2 regions of the Streptomyces sp. NPDC088147 genome follow, and region 2 is predicted to be linked to the other one. Evidence: riboswitches for the same ligand, from Rfam matches in the RefSeq annotation. Region 2 holds a riboswitch; the other holds the start of a gene.
The links. Region 2 has a riboswitch for cobalamin ahead of ACIOGX_RS35320 (RNA-guided endonuclease TnpB family protein). Riboswitches for the same ligand answer to the same signal wherever they lie in the genome.
Positions count from the first base shown of each region.

Region 1: linked by a shared signal. The riboswitch ahead of ACIOGX_RS36035 (ribonucleoside-diphosphate reductase subunit alpha) and the one ahead of ACIOGX_RS35320 (RNA-guided endonuclease TnpB family protein) in region 2 are both predicted to bind cobalamin.

Region 1 is NZ_JBIUSY010000014.1:73,661-76,569, forward strand. Features, by position in the region: gene ACIOGX_RS36035 (ribonucleoside-diphosphate reductase subunit alpha) at 1-1,228, opposite strand, end outside; cobalamin riboswitch at 1,381-1,522, opposite strand; gene mctP (monocarboxylate uptake permease MctP) at 1,649-2,909, opposite strand, start outside.
Region 2 is NZ_JBIUSY010000013.1:40,321-43,229, reverse strand. Features, by position in the region: gene ACIOGX_RS35320 (RNA-guided endonuclease TnpB family protein) at 1-907, opposite strand, end outside; cobalamin riboswitch at 1,343-1,478, opposite strand; gene ACIOGX_RS35315 (DUF302 domain-containing protein) at 1,953-2,477, shown strand; gene ACIOGX_RS35310 (NAD(P)/FAD-dependent oxidoreductase) at 2,684-2,909, opposite strand, start outside.

The DNA of each region.
Region 1 (2,909 bases), on a different contig from region 2:
CGTTGCCGGTCTGGGCGAGGGTGCGCATCATCCGGCCGTACAGCTCCCGGGCCGGGATGGTCCTGCGCGCCAGTCCCGCGGCCTCCGCCTCGCGGTAGCGCGTGTCGAACGCGTCGCCCCACAGGTCGACCAGTTCCGGCACGTCGGCGGGGGAGAAGAGGGACCAGTCGCCGTCGGACTCGACCCGGCGCATGAACTCGTCCGGGATCCAGTGCGCGAGGTTCAGGTTGTGTGTACGGCGGGCGTCCTCGCCGGTGTTGTCGCGCAGCTCCAGGAACTCCTCCAGGTCCGCGTGCCAGGTCTCCAGGTAGACGCAGGCGGCGCCCTTGCGCCGGCCGCCCTGGTTGACGGCCGCGACCGAGGAGTCGAGGGTGCGCAGGAACGGGACGATGCCGTTGGAGTGCCCGTTGGTGCCCCGGATCAGCGAACCGCGCGAGCGGATACGGGAGTACGAGAGCCCGATGCCGCCCGCGTGCTTCGAAAGCCGCGCCACCTGGTGGTACCGGTCGTAGATCGAGTCCAGCTCGTCCAGCGGGGAGTCCAGCAGGTAGCAGGAGGACATCTGCGGGTGGCGCGTACCGGAGTTGAAGAGGGTGGGGGAGGAGGGGAGGTAGTCCAGCCGGCTCATCAGCCGGTAGAGCGCGGCGACCTCGTCGAGCGCGCGGGCGTTCTCGTCCTCGGCCAGTCCTGCGGCCACGCGCAGCATGAAGTGCTGCGGGGTCTCGATGACCTGGCGGGTGATCGGGTGGCGGAGCAGATAGCGGCTGTAGAGGGTCCGCAGCCCGAAGTAGCCGAAGCGGTCGTCGGCATCCTGGTCGATGAGCGCGTCGAGGACGTCGGCGTGGAGCGTGACGAAGGCGGCCGTACGGTCCGCGATCAGGCCCTCGCGGTGGCCGACGGCGACGGACGCGGAGAACGCCACGGCGCCCTGGTCCGCGGCCTCGTCGGCGATGGTGCGGGTCAGCAGCCTCGCCGCGAGCCGGGAGTAGGCGGGGTCCTCCGAGATGAGCCCCGCGGCGGCCTCGGTGGCGAGCGCGCGCAGCTCGGCCTCGTCCGACCGGGCGTTGCGGCCGCGCAGCGCGGCGGCGGCGACTCTTCCGGGGTCGGTGTCGGGCAGATCGGCGGTCAGGTCCGTCAGGGTCCGCAGCAGTGCGGTCCCGGGTCCGTCGGCCGCCCGCGCGGCGGCCTCGGAGATGCCTGAAGCCGGATCGGCTGGCGCGATGGTCACGTGGTGCTCTCCCTCGCTCGGCTCTGGGCCGTCGGGAAGGGGAGCGGGCTTGTTCTCGCGGTACGGAGCGCACGGCCCGGATGCGGGCAGCACGGCGTACGGCGCCCACCGGCCCATCCACGAGGCCCGGACGTCTCGGCGTCCGATTCGGTCGAATCGGACGCACTGTCGGCAGGTGTTCGGACTCGTGGGTACGGCAAAGCACACCACATCACACCGTTGCGGGACAGTTCCGGATTCGCACCGGATTCCCCTGCGTGACAGCGAGGTCGAGCATACATGTGGGGGCTGGCTCGGGTGCCACCCCCCAGATGTTGTGTCGTGCGTCATTCCGTTCGGGCCCGCGCGGACAAGCGAAAGGCCGCCGGATCCCCCTCGTAGCAAGGGATCCGGCGGCCCGTCGAGCCGTACGACAACCCGTCAGTGGCCTCCGGGGCCGCCCGCGGTCGCGGCCGGCAGTTCGGCCTTCACGCCCGGATCGCCCGCGTCCGCGGTGTAGTCGGCGGGGCTCGTCTCGTCCGTGCCCTCCGGCGCCTTGGCCGCGCGCAGGGCGAAGGTGAGCACCACCGTCACCACCAGGTTGAGGACGAACGCGGTGAGGCCGATGTAGCCGATCTCGCCCAGGCCGGGGATCTCCTTGGAGGAGCCGCCGAAGTGCGCCTGGGTCGGGCTGGCCACGCCGTACGCCGCCGCCGTGCCGTAGATCATGCCGACCGCCCAGCCCGCGAGCAGCGCCCAGCGGTGGAACCAGCGGGTGAACAGGCCGCCGACCAGCGCCGGCATCGTCTGGAGGATCCAGATCCCGCCCAGCAGCTGGAAGTTGATCGCGACCGTCTTGTCCATGGTCAGGACGAAGGCCAGCGCGCCCACCTTCACCAGCAGGGAGACCAGCTTCGAGACCTTGGTCTCCTGCTCGGGCGTGGCGTCCGGCTTGAGGAAGTCCTTGTAGATGTTGCGGGTGAAGAGGTTCGCCGCGGCGATCGACATGATGGCGGCAGGCACCAGCGCGCCGATGCCGATGGCCGCGAAGGCCACCCCCGCGAACCAGTCGGGGAACATCGTCTCGAAGAGCTGCGGGATCGCCAGCTGTCCGTTGTCCACCTTGATCCCGGCGGCGATCGCCATGAAGCCGAGCAGCGCCAGCAGACCCAGCATCAGGGAGTACAGCGGCAGGATCGTGGTGTTGCGCCGGATCACCTCACGGCTGCGGCTGGAGAGCGTCGCCGTGATGGAGTGCGGATACATGAAGAGCGCGAGCGCGGAACCGAGCGCCAGCGTGGCGTAGCCCCACTGCCCGGCCTCGCCCGGCGCGAGCGAGCCGCGTGGCTGGCCGGTCGCCGGGTTGGTCTGCGCGAAGGCGTCGCCCGCCTTGGCGAAGATGTCGTCGAACCCGCCCAGTTTGATGGGGATGTAGATGATCGCCACGACGATCACGATGTAGATCAGCGTGTCCTTGACGAAGGCGATCAGCGCGGGCGCCCGCAGCCCCGACGAGTAGGTGTACGCGGCGAGCACACCGAAGGCGATCAGCAGCGGCAGGTCCTTGATGAACCAGTGGGTGTTCTCGCCGCCGCCGACGCCCATCACGTCCAGTACCGCCTGGATGCCGACGAGCTGGAGCGCGATGTACGGCATCGTGGCGAGGATGCCGGTGAGGGCGACCGCCAGCGACAGGCCCTTC
Region 2 (2,909 bases):
CGAGGGCCTGCTGCGCGCCCTTCAGACGCTTCAAGTGAGCTTCGAGGCTACGGGGGTTGGGGATGGTGGTGCCGGTGGAGAGGGTGGCGATGTCGCGGACACCGAAGTCGATGCCGAGCGGGCCGCCGGAGCGCTGCCGCACGGACGGGGCGGTACGGATCTCACGGACGCGTGCGACAGTCAGGGAGACGAACCAGCGGCCGGACGAGTCACGGGAGACGCTTCCGCGTACGATACGGGCCGCCGGGACCGCGCCGGTTGCTTTGCAGGCCGAGCACCTGTCGGACCTTCCCGCGGCGGCGGCCGGGACCCTGCCCATCGTGTCGCAGGCGGGGCAGGGCACCTCGTCCTTGCGCAGAAGGCGGCCGATCTTGCGGGTGGACTCGAACGTCTTCACCGTGCCGATCCTGGGAAGCCTGATGTGCTTGCCGTCGACGATCTGCAGTCCACCTCCGTGGAGCTGGAAGGAGTCGCGGACGCGGCCTTTCCGTTTGAAGCGGGGACGGCCGACACGGCGTGCTCCGCTCTTGCGGGCCTTGAAGAACCTCTTCCAGGCTTCGGCCGCGTCCCGCAGGGCGGCCTGGTACGTACCGGAGTAGTTGTCCGCGACCCAGGCGACGCCGACCGTGGTGGTGCCGGTTGCCCGGTCGGTCCACTCGGTGGTGTCCTTCCATACCGTCCACGCCTTGCACAGATCGAAGTGTCCGGGGATGCGGGTAGCTGGTTCTCCGACTCCCGCGGCCTTTTCGGCGGCGTAGGCGTCGAGCGCGTCAGCGGTGCGGGCGATGCCCCAGTTGTAGGCGAAGCGGGCGCCGCCCGCATGGGAGAGGAAGGCACGCTCCTGCCTGGGAGTCGGGTCCAGGGCGTATTTGTACGCTTGCTGGACAACGCAACGTTCGACCGGCATGAGAAACCTCCTTGTCCGTCCTGTCCTGCGGTTTTCCGCGCGAACCGCACGCTGCGGGATGCGGATGTGGTCAGTGCCCGGCCGGGAAGATGACCGGCTGTCGACAGGGAGCGTGTGGGGCCCGGACGGACCGGGCTGCTTCAGCCGCCCCGGTCCTCAGGTTCGTGCGCGGCGCCGAGGTGTCGGCGTAGATCGCGCACCGGAAACGGCCGGAGCGGTGATCACACACAACGGGGTGAGAGCCAGACCGAGGGCGGCCGTGGCCGCGAGAGTACGGCGGACAGATATCAGGTGCACGGAAGTGCCTTCCTGGTGTGGGACGTCTGCCGCCCAGACCGCACCCGACAGTCCGCCGCCACCGTCCATGCGCAAACCGCGCGGCGGGGCGCAGCAGACCGGAGCTGCGGGCTTCGCGCTGCAGACCATGACAGTGGGAAGCGGTGCACGTCACGCGCCGGGTGTTCCGACTCACGGCCCGGACGGGCCGCATACGGTTGCAGGTCAGCGCCGGATTCCCACCGGCTTCCCCCAGTCACGCACGCATTCAGTTGTCGCTCCGGATACCGAAGTCACCGCATGCTACGGCTGGTTGACGGATTACCACCAGACCCAATCGCGGGAGGGCAGGCCCCGGAGGGGGAAGAGGGCCTCGTACATCTTCGCGCGCCACTGGGCCGCGACGCTGTCCGGGTACCGTTCCGCCGCGACACTGTCCGGGTACCGTTCCAGAGTCGCTGGTCCCACCCCGGCGAGGGGCGGTCACCTCCACCGCGCCGGCAGCGCACTCCTTCGGGCCCGTCCTCACCGAGGGCCTGACGTGTCGTCCCGGCCGCTATCCCCGCATTCTGACTCCAGCCCGGCCGCGCAGCTCACGCCGGGCACGTCGCTTCGCTCGATTTGCCCCGGCGGTGAGCCCGTCATATCGTAAATTTCAATCAGGGGGAGATCGTGGTAGCCGGGCATTCCCGTGTCATTCCCGCAGGCTCCGCCGGCCGGTTACGTGGGCTGCCTTGAAGCATTGATCCCAAAATCAGGGAGCTATCGCATGGCCAGCCGACACAGCCACACCGTGACCCGGGTAGACGTTTCCACGGGAATTTCCTACGACGACTTCGTGAACGCATTCGAGAAAGCGGCGCCCGCGTTCGATCCGGGATCGATGGAACGCATTGCCGAAACCGGGGGCAGTTGGGACGACGTTCGCGCCGCGATGGCCGTGAGCGCGCCCAATGACCTGGTCCGCTACGCCCGGATCAATGGCACCTCACTGTTCAGTATCGCAGGACACAACACCAGGTCGATGGAGTACTTGACCGGCAATCACGTCATCGCCGAGACCATGTTCCGTCATGATCCGAAGGCGCTCCTCTATGCGCCCTTGCGGATGCTGGTGTACAGCGACGGCGACGGCAATGCGGTGTTCAGCATGCATCGACCAAGCGACGAATTCGGCAGTCTCGGAATTCCAGAGGTGACGAAAGTCGGGGAGGATCTGGATCGCATCGTGGTCAATCTGCTGCGGGTTTGCGGTGTCGATGCTTCGCAGGAATTCGCCCGGCACTCGGAGTAAGTTCAGAGAGCGGGCCACCTCCAGAGCGTCGTTCGAAGTCGAGGCCGATGGACGACAAACCCTTCTGTTTACGCCATTAGATCCAGCCCCGCCCTTCCATCCATAACAAGGACGCGGCCCGCAAGGAACAGAGCCACGCCCAGTCCACCGGCTGCCCCCGCGATCTGCCGCACCGTTCGCTCTCCACAACCGACCGGCGGGGTCAGTCAGTTGAGGCCGGCGAAGGAGCGGAAGAGGTGTTCGGCGAAGGCAGGGTCGTGTTGGTTGTCGACCAGGTGCTGGATGTACCCGCTGGGGTCCAGGCGCGCTGTGGTCAGGGTGCTTTCGTAGGCCGGTGTGAACTCCTCACGCAGTTGTTGGGCGTATTTCGACAAGGCGGCGTCCGCCTGCTGGGTGTCGTCGAGGGGGAAGTCCAGGCGCTCGGCGAGCATT